2 regions of the Carboxydothermus ferrireducens DSM 11255 genome follow, and region 2 is predicted to be linked to the other one. Evidence: riboswitches for the same ligand, from Rfam matches in the RefSeq annotation. Region 2 holds a riboswitch; the other holds the start of a gene.
The links. A riboswitch is a leader RNA that binds a small molecule or an ion and turns the genes downstream of it on or off. The one in region 2 is predicted to bind glycine.

Region 1 (10,135 bases), on a different contig from region 2:
AACCTCAAACCTCTAAACCGGACCCTACAATACTTTATTTTCCTTTAAGACTTTAAGGGCCTGACTTAAGTCGTCAGGAGCAACAAGGATAATGGGACCGGTGCAACCCATGCCGGTTTCGGCATAAATACCGTGTTTCCATAAAAGCTTCTGGGCATTTTCCAATTCTAGAACATCAATTCCGGCAATTTCTTTGTCTACCGGTTTTTTCGGGGGCATTTTTACTTCTTCTACTGCTTCTTTTCTCTCTAAAGGTTTTACCAATTCAAGAAGCCCTGCTTTTTTAGCAGCTGCGATTTCTGCTTGTGCAACTTCTACAAGTCTACCCTGGGCCATGGCGGCGGCGTATTCAATAGCACCGGCAATTACCGGGGCGCCCGAGGCCCGGGAAATGATATTAATTATTTTGTTAAAGCCTTCTCCAATTCCCGGACCGTAGCCGTAGCCTAACGCCTCGTAACTTCCACCGGTGGTGTAGGCGGAGAAGATTTTAATTAAGAGGTTGCCGGTTAAGCTATCGCAAATCATGACGTCGGGAGTACCGGCAAGTAAGTCGTTACCCCGCATTACTACACCGCCGTCGGAACGCTTTGATTCGCTAAAATCAATTGGGTAGCCGCGACTTTGGAGTTCTTTTAAAATTCTTTCTACCTGCCGGGCACCGTCCACATTTAAGATACCAACTTTAGGATTTTTAATTCCGTAAGCTTTGGCAGTGGCAATGCCGTAAATAGCGTTTTTAACCATTCCTTCCACCCGGTCGGGGGAAGAGGTACCGGTGGTAGTGGCAATAAACATTTTCCGGCCCTGAGCGGGGGTTACTACCAAACCTACAGTAGAGGTGCCGATAGGGAAGTTGTAATGCATGGTAACGGCCGCATTTAATTCACCGGAGTCTAACATCTTTTCCATTACCCGGTGGCCTTCTTTTTCATCGGTGACAACGACTTTAGTGAGCCTGGTTTCGACATCTTCCGGACCAATTACTACGATTTCAACGTTAGGAAGGTTTTGGGCGGCCATCGCGGCACCTTTTAACACTTCAAGCACACCGTGTTCACTGCCCAGAAGGGTGATACCTACCCGGATGTTTTTAAGAGCCCGTCCGGTGGCAATAACATCCGCTGCTTCATTTAACACTTCCGCAATTAATCTTTTTACCTGCTCCATTTATTTGTACCCCCTTAGGAAAGAAGGCCTTTGGCCATTTCCCTTAAGTACTCGGCAACCATTTCCCGAACGGCTTCTTTTGTAAGGCCGGTAGTTTCCTCCACCTTACCGGGGTTCTTCTCAATTAAAAGCGATAAACCGTCAAACAGGTTGGTCATCCGGGCCAGGAACAGACTACCCTTGCCAATAACCATGGCCGAAGAAATTTTGCCTTCCAAGAGAGCATCCCTAAAGAACCCAAGGGCCGGAACTCCGGAAGGAATATGACCTTGAGTGGGAGCAAAGCCGGGTAATCCGTGTTTTTCCACGAACTTGGGGATATCGGCCCGGCCGATCTCTCCTGCCATAACCGCCAGAGCACCGATCATCTTGTAGTTTGCTTCCGGTACGTTGCCGGCGCCGGCCGGTTCGGTAAGTTCGGGGTTTTGCATTTCTACCGAATAGTAGTCAATTTCGGTGATTTTCCGGCCAAGTTTGGCAAGAGGTTCGGCCACCAGGGCTTTCATTACCTGTTGCGGAGAAGCGCCGCTACCGATATTGTGTTTGCCAATAACATCCAGGCGGATGATTGGGTTAAGGCCATCGTTTTCCGAGACCAGTATCGCAAAAGCTCCCAGCATGTCTTCTAAAACCGGCATTCCTTTATTGACGTGGTCTTTGCCGTTCATTCCGAGTTTGGCAACGGCACCGCCACCTACAACTACAACGTTTTTAAAGGTACCGGATTTTACCAGGGATGCAGCATGTAAAAGGGCATGGGCAGGACCGGCACAAAAGCCGCGCACGTCGGAGCCGTTGGCGTTTACCAAACCGGCAATTTCACCAATAGCTTTAGCAAAGTTACCGCCACCTCTTTGGTTCATGTCACCGCAGGCTTCTTCGGAACATTCGATAATGTAATCTACTTCCTCAGGATTAATTCCGGTATTGGCTAAAAGATGGAGGACTGCTAAAATACCCGATGCTTTTACCACAAGGTTTTCTAACATAATATGGGCCGATAAGTTTTCGTCAATTTCATGGGCCTGCCGCACGCAACCTACTAATTTTTCCCCGAGGTATAAACCTTCCGCTGTGTGGGAGGTTACCAACTTTTCAATTTCCCCCGGGGGTTTGGCGTTTGTAAGGCGGGCCAGCAGTTGTTCGTTTATTAGCTTATGTTTGGCAAGTTTTTCCTTGACCTCTTCCTGAAAACTTTCTTCCAGAATAACGAGGTCAAAGGCGTCGGCTATTTTTAAGAGTCCGTAAAATTCGTCTTCGGGCATTATTTCACCGTACTTGCCAAAACGGGAAGCTCCATTAATGGAGTTTGTGTACCAGGGGCGGGGAATGGTTTTTAACTCTTCAAGACCGATATTACCGATGTATGCCTGGTTTGGGGCGTAAGCTACAGCATCGTCATACTTCCGCAAATGTTCGGGAAGTTTTTTCAGGTATTCAGAGTCAGGGTTTTTTAGCCTTTCAACCGTCTGGGTGGTTCCGTTGTGGTACAAAAGGTCAGGGGCATGAATGAGGCACTGGCCAACACCTTTTAAGACCGGCATAATTATAACCTCCGTTTGTCAAAATTATTTTTTTATCTTAAGCCCGGATAATGGGCTTGCTTTCTAAATTTTGGGGAGCAGGCTTATGACCTGCTCCCGGGATTTTTTAGTCAAATACCGTTTGCCCTTCCACTTCTGTGGTAAGAGCCTTTAATGCTTTTTCCACGAGTTTTCTTCTTAAAGCTTTTTCCTCATCCGCCGGAAGGGCAGGATTGCCGAGGGGGTGAGGAATAGCAACGGTTGGTACAATTCGGTTAGCACCAACGGTTTTACTGATGGGAACGATGGTGCACATGTGAACTACGGGAATACCGGCCCGTTCAATCTCCTTGACCATCGCTGCACCGCAGCGAGTGCAGGTACCTCAGGTGGAGGTAAGAATGACCGCATCTACTCCGGAAGCTTTTAAATCGGCAGCAATGGCCTGACCGAATTTAGCAGCATTGGCAACAGAAGTACCGTTACCAACGGTAGCATAGTAGTAATCGTGCAGTTTGCCAATTTTACCTTCCGCTTCCATTTCCCTTAAAACGTCAACCGGTAAAACTCTGTCGGCGTCTTGATTGGCGTAAACCGGATCATAGCCGCCATGGGCGGTCTCAAAGGTATCGCTGGTTAAGTCTTTAACGCCAGCGATAGAGTATTTACCGAACTTTGAAGCTGACGACGATTCAATCCGGTCGGGATTGCCCTTGGGAACAATACCACCGGATGTTACCAGAGCTATGGTGGCTTTGCTAAGGTCTTTTATGGCGGGATTAGGGGGAACCCGGTCAAAAGCAGGCATAGGAAGTTCGGTAGTAAAATTTTCTCCCTTGATTTTGGCGATAAGCATGTCTACTGCCCGCTTGGCTCCTCTTTCTTCCGCAAAGTAATTTTTCCGAATTCCCCGGGCAATGTAGCCTTCCTGTTCGGGAGTACCGATTTCTTCTTTCTTTAAGAGCTTAAGACCCAGAGCTGCCATTTTGGGGATGGCATTGCGCATACCGATGGCCGAATCGGCGGTAGCTATGATGTAAACGGATTTTTTATACATTTCTACACCTGGGTTTTCCGGGTACATGCCGGTTACCGCAGGGATGCCAAGATTTTTTACTACCGCTTCGGCAACCGCCCCGCAGGCGGTACCGTAACGGCCGGCGTTAAAAGCGGGACCGGCGACTACCAGGTCAGGATTATATTCCTTGATCATTGATAGAATTTGCTTAAGGGCTTCTTCCATGTTTTCGGCAAAATAGCTATCACCGCAGATAACGGTACCGACAACTTCCGCTTCTCCTTTAAAAGCACCATTTAAAGCGGTACCAGGGCCTACGGGACCGTCTTTTTTCAGGGGAGCAGTATCTGCTTTTTCTTCGCCGCCTATTTGACCGAAAAACTGGTTTAAGTAATGGACTACACGGAATTTAGCCACAAAATTACCTCCTTTGCCAAGCAAGGACTAATATTTGCTTCCCTCTTTTCTCATTTTGGATACTTCGGCGGCTAAGGCATCAACATCTAAAACCATTTCCATCATGGCTGCCTGCTCTTCATAAACGGCCGGGTCAATTTCAGCCTTAATTTCGGGTTCCAAAATGTGATAAACCTTGAGTCCCAACGAGACTCCAGCTAATGGACCTGCGAAAGTAGGATCGCCCAGAGTTACGGTTTCTGCTGCCAGTGATGCGGTGTCCGGTTCGGCTGCACCTAAAAGGACAACGATATTTTCACCGCCGAGTTCTTCAGCAAGTTCCTTAATACGGGCCTGGTTTTGCAGGTCCATGGTGCCGGCAGCAGTTCAGACGAAACATTCGGTAGTGGCAAATACTACTTCCGCTCCGGCACTCTTGGCACACTCTGCTATAGCGGGACCGGGGACACCGTCACGGTCACCTACAGCAATAACTTTTTTACCGGCCAAAATTGCCATACTAAACTCCTCCTTTAGTTTTTATAGTAGGGACAGCAATCACGGTGTTTAGTGGTCTGTCGTTAGTGGTTGAGATTTTCCCACCACCAACCACCAACCACCTAACACCTAACACCATTAATATCCTTTTGCGGATAGTTTATTGAAGCCAACTTCCGAGGTAGCGCCGGTGATTGCTTGGATTTCCACTTCGATGCTGCCATCGGGCCGTAGTGACCCGGCAAAACCTCCGGCAATAACATCGACAACTCCCACATGGCCAATGACAGTATCTAACTTGGGCAGCACAATGGTTTCGTTGGCGTTACCGGCGGTAACCACGGCATTGGCTTCTGGAGTGGTGTCGGCCAGCGATTGCGAGCTGCCGTCTCTACCGGCGTATTCGTCGGTGATAAGGACGGTTTTGATACCTTTTTGCTCTAACTTCCGGCAGTTCATAACCAGGTCGGCATCAGGGTTACCGAAGCCTTCTTCGGAAACGATTGCAGCGTCAATTCCAAGCATTTCAGCAAGTTTAGCGGTGTAGCTGGAGGAACGTTCTTTATCGGCTAAGGTAACGTTTTCGTTGGTGATAATAACGCCAACAAAGTTTATATCCGTGCCGTGACGGGCAAATAATTCTTCAATTACAGGGTTATTCATGTGCACGTAAGTAGTGTTTTTGTCACAGGCCGAAACACAGTTACCGCTAACTATAGCGCCGTCAAATACTTCGGTAGGGGAGATGAGGGTGGGTAAAATACGTTTGGCATCTACCCCGTAAACGTAAGTATCATGCAGTAAACCCTGAGTTTGGAGCATGTAAACATAAGCTACTTTTGGAAGTTCGGGGTACTTTGAAGCGGCTTCTAAGAGCGGAGCAACTTCATAAGTTACCTCTTCATCGGGGGTAATGTTTTTACCAGCTTCCCCAAGGTAGGCCGCTGCTTTAAGTCCGGCTAACCGGACCACACTTTCGTGTTCATGTTGACTTAATCCATCTACCGGTTCGATTTTAACTACAACGTTATAGGTTTTGGAAAAAGGAGTATACTCGGCTCCAGGACCGGTCATGTCAATAATTCCTTCCTGGAATCCTACAATCTTTCCGGTAGTGACCACAGCAGCACCTTTTAAAACGTGGGTCCGGCCGCTGCCCACCATTTCTACTTTACCGAGAAAACCGGGGAAAATATTTCCTGGGCCTTCCACCTTCACCCGGGGTTCAATGACGTCTTTTACCGGTACAATTCGTACCGATTCGCCCGGGCGGGCTAAGAAAACCTCAACGGAACTAATCCGGTTATCCTCTTTCAATAAGGCTGTTAATTCGTCTTTATTAACGTAAAGAACTCCATTTTCGACCCGGGTACTGGGGCCAAATTCCAGCCCTTTAATGTTAATTTTCCCAAGGGTAAGCCGCATTTTATCCCTCCTTAGCCGATAATGGCCCGAATTTTTTCTTCAATTTCTTCGCGGCCAAAATTACCTTGTAGCTGGTCTACAAGTTCGCCGTTTTTATAAAACTGGAAGGTAGGAAGGCTCATAACTTTAAGCTGAATGGCAAGCCTCCGGTTTTCGGCAGTGTTTAATTTGGTAAACTTCATTTTACCCGCATAGATTTCGGCCAATTCTTCTACTACCGGCATTAAACCCATGCAGGGTACGCACCTGGGACCCCAGAAGTCCACCAGAACCGGAAGCTCGCTTTTTAAAACTTCTTCTTCAAAATTGTCTTTGTTTAGCTCAATTATGTTTCCCGCCATGTTTATCACCTCCTTTACTCGGTACATTCTTCAAGATATTTTTCCGCATGGTAAGCAGCAATAGCACCGTCAGCAGCGGCAGTTACTACCTGCCGTAACAGCTTTTGCCGGACATCGCCGGCGGCGTAGATTCCGGGAATGTTGGTGCGCATGTTTTCATCGGTAATAATGTACCCCTGTTCGTCCAGGTTTACTAAGCCTTTGACAAACTCGGTATTGGGCTTAAGGCCAACATAGATAAAGATTCCGTCAATTTCCCTTTCAAAAACTTCACCGGTGACCACGTTTTTTAAGCGCACTTTTTCCACAACGTCGGTGCCGATAATTTCTTCCACCACGGTGTTCCAAAGGATTTCCAGCTTTTCGTTGGCAAAAGCCCTTTCCTGGAGAACTTTGGTGGCTCTCAAGGTATCGCGGCGATGGACAAGGGTTACCTTATCAGCAAACTTGGTAAGGTAACAGGCTTCCTCAACCGCTGAATCGCCACCCCCTACGACCATGACGTTGGCGCCTTCGTAAAAAGCGGCGTCACAGGTAGCACAGTAGGAAACCCCCCGGGATCTGAATTCTTGCTCTCCCGGACAGCCAAGAAGTTTAGGTGCAGCACCGGAAGCGATAATTACCACTTTCGCAACAAAGTTACCTTTGGTGGTTTTGACGATCCGGTCAGCCCCCGCAAGCTCAATCCCCTTTACTTCGGCCAAAAGTTTTTTGGCACCAAAACGCTTTGCTTGTTCCTCCATTTGGGCGGTAAGTTCCGGGCCGGAAATCCCATGGGCAAATCCCGGATAATTTTCAATTTCATCGGTAGTGGCAGCCTGTCCGCCGGTGGAAAGCTTTTCAATATAAAGGGTGGAAAGCTTACTCCGGGCGCTGTAAAGAGCTGCGGAAAGTCCAGCAGGACCGGCGCCGATGATGATTACATCGTATCTTTCCATACGATATTCCTCCTTTTAAAGGGAAAAGTTATAAATTAAAGTTATAAACTTATGTAATAAGACCCATGCTGTAAAGGAAACTTTTAAAAAAATCCAGGTCTATTACAGCAAAATCTTCCAGAAAGAGCTCGATTTCCTTGGGACGAGACCGTTTTTCTAATAGCTCTTTGGTTTTTAAATAGCTAATTTCAGCCATTAGGATGGAATCGTAATCGGATTCTTGCTCGAGCTTTTCTAAAACTACGGTTTTATAAGGTGTTTGGTTTGGCTTAATGCTACCGGTCAAGGGATGGGTTAAAAGTTTATAACCTAAATGGCAGAGATCACGCACTTTTGCTAACACATCTTCGGTATATCCATCCACCCAGATAATCGTAAAGCGGGGTTCTAAAGTAAATCTTTGAATATAGTCTTTGACTTTCGGATTATTTGTAATCACCAGCATGAAAAATTCCTCCTAAAAGAAAAACAGAGGCCGAATAACTTTCCGGCCTCTGTCCTTACAACCTGAGAGATTCCCGGGCCCAAGGCTACGGGTTTCTCCTTCGGTGCCGCATTTTGCGGACTCTCCAGAGTTCCGTCCGGTTGCGGTCCTTTTGCCTGAGAGTTTCGGTTGCCCTTGCTCCTTCGGCGCCCGATTACGGGTCTCTCCCACAACCTTCATCCGGAAAATTTCATTATTAATTTTTGGGGGGATGGAGTAAAAATATGCAGGGGGAGAATGAAAAGTTTTTCTTAACTTTTCAATTTCTATTATATACATTCGTGACAATTTACACAAGTCCTGCTACAAAAATTTAATTTTTTCGACAAATTTAGAAGTTTTTATCTTGTGAAAATTAAGAAAATGGCGAAAATATGAGAAAATATTTTTTAGTTTATTGTGACAAAAAGCGCATATAAAGAGGTTTGTATACCAATGCAGTATACAGCTTAATTTACTTAATCTTAACAATATTTTTTTTAAGGATTAAAAATAGAAAGAGGAAATTTAAAGGGAAGGAAAGAATAAAATAATAAACACGTGGAAAAGTGGGGTGATAGGATGGCGGAAAGCCTTACCGAAGGCCTGGAAGGGACGGCTAAAACTACCGTTTCCCTGGAAAAAACGGCCAAGGCAGTGGGGAGTGGAAGTTTAGAAGTATTTGCCACTCCAATGATGGTAGCTTTGATGGAAAAAGCGGCGGTAAATGCTGTTGCTGCTGCGTTATCTCCGGGAGAAACTACCGTGGGGACAAAAATTGAGGTTTCTCACATAAAAGCATCGCCCGTCGGTGCTTTGGTTGAAGCTAAAGCCAAATTGATTTCCGTTGAAGGGCGAAAGCTTACGTTTTTGGTGGAAGCTTTTGATGAGCAGGGGAAAATAGGGGAAGGACGGCATGAAAGGGTACGAGTGAACATTGAGAAATTTTTAGGAAAGGTAAGTTCCAGAGAAAAATAAAGGGATATTGAGGGAAAAATAAAGTTAATGAAAGTTCCTACAATATCTTTTAGGAAAATTTAAAAATTTCAAAATATAAGCAGGAATTTGGCCCGAAGAAGAGAATAATCTATTAATTGATGCTCAAAATAGTTTGGTAAAGGTTATTTAAAAATTTAAGGGAAAGGAAGGGAAAGGATATGAAAAGTGATATCGAAATTGCCCAGGAGGCAAAATTAGAGCCCATAGTAAAAATAGCGGAAAAGTTAGGGCTCACCGAAGATGACATTGAACTGTATGGTAAGTACAAAGCAAAAATTGCAGCTCACGTTTGGGACAAGATCAAGGACCGTCCGGACGGCAAATTAATTTTGGTAACGGCAATTAACCCGACACCCGCCGGGGAAGGAAAAACTACAACAACCGTTGGCCTGGGGGATGCTTTGTCCCGCTTAGGAAAGAAAACTGTCATTGCTTTACGGGAACCATCCTTAGGCCCAAGCTTTGGGGTAAAGGGTGGTGCCGCCGGTGGTGGTTATGCTCAGGTCGTGCCGATGGAAGATATTAACCTCCATTTTACCGGGGACCTGCACGCAATTACTACAGCGCATAACCTTTTAGCAGCGATGATTGATAACCACATCCATCAAGGAAACGAATTGGGGATTGACCCCAGGAGAGTTGTTTGGCGCCGGGTGGTAGACTTAAACGACCGGGCTCTTCGCAAGGTAGTAATCGGTCTTGGCGGTCCGGCTCAAGGGGTACCCCGGGAAACGGGCTTTGATATTACCGTTGCTTCCGAAATAATGGCTATCCTTTGCTTAGCTTCCGACCTCATGGACTTAAAAGAAAGATTTAACCGGATTTTAATTGGATATACATACGACCAAAAGCCGGTTTATGCCAGAGATTTGAAAGCCGCTGGCGCAATGACTGTTTTAATGAAAGATGCAATTAAACCTAATTTAGTGCAAACCTTAGAACACACCCCGGCTTTTGTGCATGGTGGTCCGTTTGCTAATATCGCTCATGGTACTAACTCTATTTTGGCCGATAAGATTGCTTTAAAACTTGCCGATTACCTGGTAACCGAAGCAGGTTTCGGTGCTGACCTTGGCGCTGAAAAGTTCTTCAACGTTGTTTGCCGGTTTGCCGGATTTAAACCTTCGGCAGTAGTTATCGTTGCAACGGTTCGGGCCTTAAAATACAACGGTGGTGTACCGCGGGCCGAACTCAATAAAGAAAATCTTGAAGCATTAGAAAAAGGTTTTGCTAATTTAGAAAAGCACATTGAAAATATCGGTAAGTTTGGTTTACCGGCGGTAGTTGCCATTAACCGCTTCCCCACCGACACCGATGCCGAGCTCAACAAGCTCCGGGAGCTCATTGAAGCTACCGGTGCTGAG
Region 2 (10,135 bases):
CAAACTCTCACCTCCTAAAAAATCCTGTAAAAATTTATGCAAAAATTGTTAAATATATCACTGTTAAGTAGAAAAATCTGGGATAAACTAAAGACAGAATTAAAAAGGAGGGGTTTTTATGAGTGAACTTATTAACAACCGGGAGTTTAGAAAAAAAGCCATTAAGGAAATTATTTTAGATTTACACCGGGGCAAAACGGTAGAAGAAGTAAAAGAGCGTTTTGATGAGATTATAAAAGATGTTGCTCCTACCGAAATAACCTTAATTGAACAAATGCTGATACAGGAAGGCTTACCTGTGGAAGAAGTTCAACGGCTCTGCGACGTTCACGCCGCAGTCTTTAAAGAATCCTTAGAAGAACAACCTGCCCCGGAAACCCAGCCCGGCCATCCGGTTTATACCTTTAAAGAAGAAAACCGCGCGGTGGAAAAGCTCATCGAGGAAATAAGGGAAATTTTAGCAAAATTTAAAGCAACCACCGCCGGCGAAGAAAAAAACATCTCATTAGAACTTACCGCAAAATTAAACCTCCTTTACGATTTAGATAAACATTACAGCCGGAAAGAAAACCTCCTCTTTCCTTTTTTAGAAAAGCACAACATCATGGGGCCACCCAAAGTTATGTGGGGAGTTGATGATGAAATCCGGGCAGCGTTAAAGGAAGCCCGCCTTTTAGCATTACATTACGATCCAGACAAAAAAGCAGAGCTTCTGAAAAAAACCGAAGCTGTTTTGGCAAAAATTGAAGAAATGATTTTTAAGGAAGAAAAAATCTTATTTCCCATGTGTCTCGAAACTCTATCCGAAGACGAATGGTGGGCAATTTACGAACAAAGCGATGAAATAGGTTATTGTTTAATTGAACCGCAAACCGGGTGGAAACCAAAGCGGGAAATTTCAGTAAAGAACCAGGAAATAACAAAGGAAGGTTATATAAAGTTTAGTACCGGTCTTTTAACCCAAAAAGAAATAGGTTTAATCTTTAACCACCTGCCGGTAGACATAACTTTTGTGGACAAAGATGGCATCGTAAAATACTTTTCCGAAAGTAAGGAGAGGGTTTTCGTCCGACCCAAAACCATTATTGGCCGAAGGGTTGAAAACTGCCATCCCCCGGCCAGCGTCCATATTGTAGAAAAGTTAGTGGACGATTTAAAATCCGGGCGCAAAGATTTTGAAGATTTCTGGATTCACTATCAAGGAAAATATGTTTTGATCCGTTATATTGCTGTTAGGGATGAAAAAGGAGAGTTTATGGGGGTCTTGGAAGTTACCCAGGATATCAAGCCGTTGCAGGCGATTTCCGGTGAAAAAAGGATAATGGAATAATTTTAAAGTCCGTTCCACTATTTGCGTTTATAGCACTAAAAAGGGACGGTTCTTAAATTAGGCGTTAAAACGCAAATTACAGAACCGTCCCTTATTTAGGCGTTTAACTAGGCGACGGAATAGAAATTTCTTCTTCATCCTCTTCAAAATAAAAATCTTCTTCGGCCGTATTTATTCCAAAAAGCTCAAACACCGGACACCAGCGGGTGATCCCCGTGGCCAGCTCCATAGCTCCTACACAAATTAGACTTTTTGATTTGTTTACGATACCTAACCCCAGAAGCATTGCTCCCATGGAACTGCGTAAAAATGCATCCCAGGTACCTACGTTTTCCCGCATCATTCCACCCCCGGCAAATCTTTTTCTTAGTATTCCCCGTTTTTTACTAACTAAATGCATATTTAAAACTTTTACTTCAAAAAATAAAGGAGAAAAACGGGAGGTGGAAAAATGACCAATTACGCCAGTTCCGACCAGCTCAACTTGGTAGGATTAAACTGCCCAAAATTTTCTGCAAAAACCGGTAAAACCAGTACTAAAAGCTGTGAAGCTTGTCGCCACTGGAACGGTACTACCTGCCAAATTAAGATGTTTGATCCGGTACTGACAAGTTTGGATCAAACTTAAAAAGCCCGGGCTCATGCCAGGGCTTTTTAAAAGCGAAACAACCACTCCCGGGTATTATATTTTTCCCTCAGTAATTGCCTACTGAGTTCACGTTCTTTTAAGGAGAGTTCACTTCGTATAAAATTAACTTCAAACCCTTCGGAAAACCCCGCCAAAAACGCTTCTTTTATTTCCGCCAGCGAAAATTCCCGGGATGAAAAATCATGAATAGCTCCCGCCTTTCTGTGAAAACTTGCCCGTATTCGTTCTTTTTGCTCTAAAGACTTAAATTTTAGTACCCGAAAAAGTTTATCCACATCCATTTTTATAACAATAGCCCCGTGTTGCAAAAGGTAATCTCCCCGCCTAACCTGGGCACTTCCGATAACTTTTCGCCCCATAACCGTCAACTCGTACCAGGAAGGGGCTTCGAAGCAAATTGCCGATAAATCGGATGTTTTTTTCCCTTCGGCAATTTCCCCTTCAATTCCCAGGTTTTTAAGACCCAGTAAAAGACCTTTGCTTATTTTTAAATACGACTCCAAAACCGTTCCGGAAAGCTTGGGATGCTGGATGCTGCCAACAATCGAGTAAGTCAGTTCAAATTCGTGGAGTACCGCCCGCCCACCGGTAGGCCGGCGTACCACATCAACCCCCAATTTTTCACATTCGGAAAAATCCACCTCTTCCTGAGCTTTTTGAAAATAACCCAGACTTAAAGTCGGGCGGGTCCAGGTATAAAAGCGTAAAACCGGCGCCCCGTGATTATTTATAGCTTCCTGTAATAATGCTTCATCAATCGCCATATTTTCTGCTCCGGAAAAGGAGCCGTGATCGATAAAGCGCCAGGTTTCCATACTACACCTCCAGTTCGGTTAAAAGTTCTTCCAAACACCGCTCTCTTTCTTCAGGAGTCAACGGGCGAGGATAATTATATATTGTTCCTCCCGGCCGTTCGTTGTAATAAGGACGGTTACAGTCAGGACAACCGCTGGTGCGAAAAGCTTCGCCATCCTGAAAAATTTCCAGAATTTCCTCCCGCGTCAAACCAAAGCTTACTACCCGTCCATTTCTAAAGGTAAATTCAGAAATACTTTTTAAATTCTTTTTTAAAAGATAAAAACCCGCTTGAATCCGGCGGTAACTTTTTATATCCGGTGGACTTTCTTTTTCTAACCGGGTCCCGGGTACGGGAGTGAAAGCAAATAAAGCTATGGTAATCCGGTGTTTTAGAAGATCGTCCATTACTTTCAGCATTTCCTCTTCGGTCTCCCCAAGGCCCGCAATTAAATGGGTACCTATTTTCCCCGGAAACTTCTCGGCTAAGTCCAGAAGCTTATTGTAAAACTTCTCATAATTTTTGCCTTTAACTTTTTCATAAACCCTTTTAACCGCACCGTCTAAAGGAAGACTTATATGGTCAGCCCCGGCCGCAAATATCTGTTGAGCCTCAATGGCATCCCGAACATTATACGAAACACAAAGAGGTATTGCCGCTTTTTCTTTTAACTTTTTGGCCTTCTCCAAAATTTCCGCAAAACTTTCTTTAGTGCGTACGACTTGAAAACAAGCCCGGCGTATTTCAGAAGGTTCCTCCCCCAGCGCTTTAAAAACCGCCTCCTCCTCTATTTTTGGCCAGGTTACCCGGGATAAAAGCTCAGGAGTGGCGTGACTGGAGCGCGCCTGGGAACAAAAGGCACAATCATGCTGGCACTTTTCACCGAGCATAAAATATGCAGTAGTGGGAAGAGCCTCTACCTTGACTTTTTTAAGCTTTAACGCCGCCAGGGTCCCAATCGATGCCCTCATAACACGCAGCACTCTCCCGCTTCCTCAATTTCATATCCCAATTCCCGGGCTTTTTTCACTACCTCCGGATGGGGCTGCACAATCCGCGCAAAGCCCAGCTCCAACGCTTTTAAGTCAATTTCTTTCCGGTACTCACCTCCGGGGCGCATGCAACCTAAATATAACGGGGTTTTCGGAAAAAGTTTTCGGCTATATTCAAAAACCTCCACAACATTGGCAATTTCCGGCGGCTGACGGTCAGAAAAGTCAGTATCAGGCGTAGGGCGAAAGATAATAAACACAATTGCCGGTGGGTTAAATTCTAAAAGAGCTTTTATTGCCTCAAATTCCCCTTTAATTTCTCCACCGAGAAGGCCAACAGTTATATGCGGTAGCACCGGAACTTTCGTCTTAAGTTTCCGGTAGGTGTTTAAATAATCTTCCCCGGTTTTATTTAAGTGATAAACTTTAGCAATTGTTTCGTCATCTATCACAAAATCAAAGGACACCGTATCGGCTATTTGGGCCAAAAGGTCAATTTCCCGGTCGTCATCGATTAATCCCACATGAAAATTGTATTTCAAGTTTCCTTTTTGGTCGGCTAAAAACTCGGCATGTTTTAACCACGGGACTTTGCCGTCTTTAGTACAGCCACCGCTAATTAATAAACTTTTAACTTCTTGCAAATTCGGTATTTTTTCTACAGGAAGCATACTTTTTAAATAATGGCCCCCACAGTGGGCGCAGTTTAAGGCACAGTGGGGGCCGGTAACGGTAACCGGTTTGGTTTTATGGGGATAAACGAAAGTTATTTTTGCCAATCTTTACTCCACCTCAAAATTGGATTTCTCGCTGCACCCACCTCATCCAGCCGCTTCACCGGGGTGACGTGGGGAGCTTCATGGAGAAGTTCGGGATTTTCCTCTACTTCCCGGCTTATTGCAATCATTACCTCAATAAACCGGTCTAAAGTTTCCTTGGACTCGGTTTCCGTGGGCTCAATCATCAACGCTTCATCAACAATAAGCGGGAAGTAAATGGTCGGTGGGTGAACTCCATAGTCCAACAGGCGTTTAGCAATATCTAAAGTCCGAACCCCTTTTTCCTTCTGCCACTTACCGGACAGAACAAACTCGTGCTTGCAGAGCCGGTCATAGGGCAGATAAAAGTATTTTTTCAGCTTTTCTCTTAAATAGTTAGCGTTTAAAACAGCTTTTTGGCTGACATCGGTAAGGCCTTCGCCACCTAAAGCTTTTAAGTAAGTATAAGCTTTAACCACTACCAGGAAGTTGCCGTAGAAAGTCCTTACTTTGCCGATGGAATTGGGCAGGTTGTAATTAAAGTAGTACCGATCTCCGTCTTTCTCCACCACCGGTACCGGCAGGAACTCGGCTAAATGGGCTTTAACCCCTACCGGTCCTGAACCGGGTCCACCGCCACCGTGGGGAGTGGAAAAAGTTTTATGAAGGTTAATGTGCATGACATCAAAGCCCATATCTCCCGGGCGGGTTACCCCCATAATGGCATTTAAGTTAGCTCCATCATAGTACAGTAGCCCGCCGACATCATGGACCATTCTGGCAATTTTTACAATTTCTTCTTCAAAAAGTCCCAGGGTATTGGGGTTGGTAAGCATTAATGCTGCAACCTCTTTATCCAAAACTTTTGCCAGTTCCTCCGGGTCTACCAGTCCCCGTTCATTGGACTTAATGGAAATCACATTAAAACCGCACATGGCAGCGGTTGCCGGGTTGGTACCGTGGGCAGAATCGGGAACGATGACTTTTGTCCGCTTCTCGCCCTTTTTCTCCAAGTAGGCTTTTATGATCATCAATCCGGTAAATTCTCCGTGGGCTCCCGCCGCCGGCTGGAAAGTAAAACGATCCATGCCGGTAATTTCTTTAAGGTACTGTTCCGCATCGTACAGCAGCTCTAAAGCCCCTTGAGCAAGTTCCTCGGGCACATAGGGATGAAGTTCAGCAAAGCCGGCAAGCCTTGAAGTGTCTTCGTTAATCTTGGGGTTATACTTCATGGTACAGCTTCCCAGAGGATAAAAGCCGTTATCCACGCCAAAATTCCGCCGGGATAAGCCCACATAATGACGAACCACATCTACTTCAGCCACTTCCGGGAGGTCCAGTTCGGTTTTCCTTTGCATTTCTTCAGGAATGAGATTATTGATATCTTTAGCGGGAACATCCAACTCAGGAAGCTCAAAGCCGGTTCTTCCTTCTTTAGATAATTCAAAAATCAGAGGATAGCTTCCCATTACCGGTCACCTCCCAGTACTTCCACCAGATTGTCAATTTCTTCCCGGGTGCGTTTTTCCGTAACCGCAATCATTAAAGCGGGTGCTAACTCCGGATAAAAACGGCTGATACCCGGCCCCGCCAAAATATGATGTTTTAGAAGTTTTTGGGTAATTTCTTCTTCATTTTTAACTTTTACCACAAACTCTTTAAAGAACGGTCCGCTAAATAAAGGTTCGTAACCTTCACCAATTAAACGTTCAAAAGCATAATGGGCTTTTTGTAAACTTTGCAGAGCAATTTCTTTTAATCCTTTCTTGCCAACAGTAGCCAGATAAACGGTTGCGGCTAAGGCATTTAAAGCCTGGTTACTGCAGATATTGGAAGTTGCCTTTTCCCGCCGAATATGCTGCTCCCGCGCCTGCAAGGTTAAAACAAAGCCGCGATTACCCTCTTTATCGGTAGTTAAACCTACGAGGCGTCCCGGCATCCGGCGGGCTAAATCCTTCCGGGCGGCAAAAAAGCCAAGGTGCGGACCACCAAAAGCAAGGCCATTACCCAGAGCCTGCCCATCGCCCACGGCAATATCAGCGCCGTATTCCGCTGGTGGTTTTAAAATACCCAGAGAAATGGGGTCTACTGCCACCACCAGCAGGCCTTTCTGGGCGTGAATTAAACGGCTGATTTCCTCAACCGGTTCTAATTGGCCAAAAAAGTTTGGATGTTGCACCAGGACCGCGGCAGTTTTATCGTCTATTAGTTCTTCTAATTTTTCCAGGTCAACGGTACCGTTTTTATAGGGCACTTCTACTACCTCAATTTCCGGGCCCCAGGTGTAGGTTTTTACCACACTTCGGTACTCGGGATGAACGGTGGCTAACACCAAAACTTTATCTCTCCGGGTTTGGCTTACCGCCATCAGAGCGGCTTCAGCCAAAGCCGAACCGCCATCATACATCGAGGCATTGGTGATGTCAAGACCGGTTAGTTCGCAAATCATGGTCTGATATTCAAAGATCGACTGTAAAACTCCCTGGCTCATTTCCGCCTGGTAAGGAGTATAAGCGGTATAGAACTCCGAGCGCAGCAAAATGTGGTTGACCACCGCCGGGACATAATGGTCGTATACCCCTGCTCCCAAGAAAACGGTATACTTATCCGCCGAACCGTTTTTAGCCGCTAAGTTTGCCAGGTGTTTCTTTACTTCCAATTCCGACATCCCGGAAGGGAGATTTAAGGGCCTTTTAAGTTTAACCTCTTCCGGGATGTCCGAAAACAATTCCTCGATGCTACTTAAGCCAAGGCTACTTAACATTTCCCGGACTTCGTCCGGGGTATGGGGAGTATATTTCAAATTACTCGCCTTCCTCTTCGAGAAGTTTTTCGTAATCTTCGGGGGAGAGCAGTTCGTCTAACTCCGCTTCGTTACTAATTTCCACTTTAATCATCCACCCCTTACCATAGGGGTCTTCATTTACCAGTTGCGGCGATTCAATAACTTCTTCATTAACTTCCACAACTTTTCCGGAAACGGGAGCATATAAGTCGGAAGCAGCTTTTACCGACTCCACAACTCCAAAGCTATCTCCGGCGGAAATTTCATCCCCCACACCGGGAAGCTCAATAAATACGATATCTCCCAAAGATTTTTGGGCAAAATCGGTAATCCCGATAATACCGATATTGCCATCTACCTTAATCCACTCATGCTCACGGCTGTACTTTAAATCCTTAGGTACCACACTCATGCTTATTTCCCCCTTTTATAAAATGGTCTTGAAATTACGCGGGCACGCACGCCCTTCCCCCGAATGATTACGTCCACCTCGGTACCAATTTCCGCCGCCTCAAGATCCACCATAGCCATTGCCAGGTTTTTCTTAAGGAACGGTGCAAAGGTACCGGAGGTGACAAAACCTACTCCCCTTTGGTTAAATACTATTTCGTAGCCTTGGCGTGGAATTCCTGCTCCAATCATTTCCAAACCAACAATTTTTCTTTTAAGCCCGGCATTTTTTTGGGCAAGTAAAGCTTCTTTTCCTATAAAATCTTCCTTATTAAACTTAACGGCCCAGCCCAGTCCGGCTTCTAAGGGTGTGATTTCGGCGGAAAGTTCATGGCCGTATAAAGGAAGACAGGCTTCAAATCTTAACGTATCCCGGGCACCAAGACCTGCCGGCTTGACACCAAGATTTAAGAGTTCATTCCAGATTTTTGGAGCCAAATTTGGAGCAAAATAAATTTCAAAGCCATCTTCACCGGTATATCCGGTGCGGCTAACAAGACAGGGAACGCCTGCAACCTCAATTTCGGCAAAACCAAAATATTTAATTCGATTTAAATCAAAAGCGGTTAACTTCTGCAAAATCTCCTGAGCTCTTGGACCCTGCAAAGCAATTTCGGCGGTTTCGTCGGATAAATCGGTAACAGTAACATCGTCCCACCTGTATTGGAGAATATGAGCTAAATCTTTATCTTTATTGGCTGCGTTTACCACCAGCAAATACCGTTCGGTCGAATACTTATAAGCCAAAAGGTCGTCAACAGTACCTCCATCGGGATAGCACATAGTAGTGTAAATTACGTCGCCGGAATTAAGGCGGGAAACATCATTGGTGATAAGGTAATTAACAAACCGTTCCGCTTGCTTTCCGGTAATTTCTATTTCCCCCATGTGGGAAACATCAAACATGCCTACATCGGTTCGAACGGCCATATGTTCTTCTAAAATACCGGTATACTGGACCGGCATCTCCCATCCGCCAAAGGGAACCATTTTCGCACCAAGCTTAATATGTTCCTCATAAAGCGGCGTCCTTTTCAAGTTCTCCATCCCATCACCCCTTTTTAATAGTTTTAACAGCAACACTTTTTTCATCCCAAGAAAAACAAAAAAGACAGATAGCTAAAACAAACTGCTTTAGCCTCTGTCCTTTGACCTGAGAGATTAAACTCCCCGTGGGTGCCCTTTAAGGGACTCTCCAGAGTTTCGTCCGGCAACAGTCCTTTTGCCTGAGAGTTTCACCTTTAAAGCCAAGCAACACTTTAAAGGCTTACTCCTTCGGCGCCCGAAAAACCGGGTCTCTCCTGCTGCCTTCATCCGCCGTATTAAGTTTTCTGTATACATTTTATAACAAAATTCGCATTAATTCAACAATTCCTGCATTTGTGAAAATTTTAATTTAAAAAGAAACCGGGAGGGTTAACTCCCGGTTTCTCTGGCAATTAAAGCCGCACCCAGGGCAGCGGTCACCGATGGTTCTGGGGGTACAACCACCTCGACACCCATTTCCTTTTGCAAAAACAGTCTTAAAGCCGGATATTTTGCTCCTCCTCCGGTAAAAATCAACTTTCGAGGCTTACCAAGGCTTTCTGCAAATTTAGCCAATCTTTTGGCGGTTGTTTTAAATAATCCTGCAATTACTGCTCTCTTGGGAGTTCCCCGGGCAAGGAGAGAAATGACTTCCGATTCGGCAAAAACCGTGCACATGGAATTGATAGGCACGGCATTTTCTTCATTAATCAAATCCTCATCCCGGTAATCATCACCGATTGCCGTTAAAATTATTTCAAGAAATCTCCCCGTACCGGCAGCGCATTTATCATTCATTAAAAAATTAACTACCCTTCCTTGACCATCTTTTTTAATAATTTTGGCATCCTGACCGCCTAAATCTAAGATATAATCCACTTCCGGAAATAATTCGTGGCAACCCCTGGCCTGACAGGTTATTTCCGTTACGACTTTTCCCCGGTTAAAAGCTACCCGTCCGTAGCCGGTAACAACTAAGTTCCTAATTTCACCGGTATTTTTCAGTAATAACTCCCCGGCTTTCACCGGTTCATACCTGGTAGGGACAACCTTAAAAGTATAACTTCCATCTTCTTTAATAATCACCAGTTTTGAGTTGGTTGAGCCCAAATCTAATCCTGCAAACACTACTTTATCATCTCCAAAAAGGCTTCAATCCGCGTTTTTAATTGCCCCTGGTCTTCTTCAGAAAAATCACTTTCGAGCTTTAAGAAAGGAATATTTCTTCTCTCCAATTCCCGTCCGACTAAGTAACTCTCCACTCCATAGGGCTGGCAGAACTGCAGAGAATAATGGATAACTCCATCTACCTGAAGTTTTTGCACCATAGATAAGATATCCTCAAGCCT

Region 1: linked by a shared signal. The riboswitch ahead of CARFE_RS14055 (GrdX family protein) and the one ahead of gcvT (glycine cleavage system aminomethyltransferase GcvT) in region 2 are both predicted to bind glycine.

What each region holds. Positions count from the first base shown of each region.
Region 1 covers NZ_ATYG01000003.1:100,229-110,363, forward strand. The annotation lists gene grdD (glycine/sarcosine/betaine reductase complex component C subunit alpha) at 25-1,170, opposite strand; gene grdC (glycine/sarcosine/betaine reductase complex component C subunit beta) at 1,185-2,714, opposite strand; gene grdB (glycine reductase complex selenoprotein B) at 2,821-4,128, opposite strand; gene grdA (glycine/sarcosine/betaine reductase complex selenoprotein A) at 4,156-4,626, opposite strand; gene CARFE_RS0102795 (glycine/sarcosine/betaine reductase component B subunit) at 4,744-6,030, opposite strand; gene CARFE_RS0102800 (thioredoxin family protein) at 6,042-6,371, opposite strand; gene trxB (thioredoxin-disulfide reductase) at 6,386-7,309, opposite strand; gene CARFE_RS14055 (GrdX family protein) at 7,359-7,754, opposite strand; glycine riboswitch at 7,794-7,887, opposite strand; glycine riboswitch at 7,888-7,973, opposite strand; gene CARFE_RS0102825 (thioesterase family protein) at 8,355-8,750, shown strand; gene CARFE_RS0102830 (formate--tetrahydrofolate ligase) at 8,930-10,135, shown strand, end outside.
Region 2 covers NZ_ATYG01000001.1:1,206-11,340, reverse strand. The annotation lists gene CARFE_RS0100070 (cytochrome b6) at 1-3, opposite strand, end outside; gene CARFE_RS0100065 (DUF438 domain-containing protein) at 119-1,330, shown strand; gene CARFE_RS13700 (YgaP family membrane protein) at 1,434-1,670, opposite strand; gene CARFE_RS16355 (hypothetical protein) at 1,782-1,958, shown strand; gene CARFE_RS0100050 (lipoate--protein ligase family protein) at 1,985-2,794, opposite strand; gene CARFE_RS0100045 (radical SAM protein) at 2,796-3,746, opposite strand; gene CARFE_RS13695 (radical SAM protein) at 3,743-4,546, opposite strand; gene gcvPB (aminomethyl-transferring glycine dehydrogenase subunit GcvPB) at 4,534-5,994, opposite strand; gene gcvPA (aminomethyl-transferring glycine dehydrogenase subunit GcvPA) at 5,994-7,328, opposite strand; gene gcvH (glycine cleavage system protein GcvH) at 7,330-7,722, opposite strand; gene gcvT (glycine cleavage system aminomethyltransferase GcvT) at 7,725-8,807, opposite strand; glycine riboswitch at 8,893-8,964, opposite strand; glycine riboswitch at 8,965-9,074, opposite strand; gene CARFE_RS0100015 (acyl-CoA dehydratase activase) at 9,177-9,914, opposite strand; gene CARFE_RS0100010 (double-cubane-cluster-containing anaerobic reductase) at 9,914-10,135, opposite strand, start outside.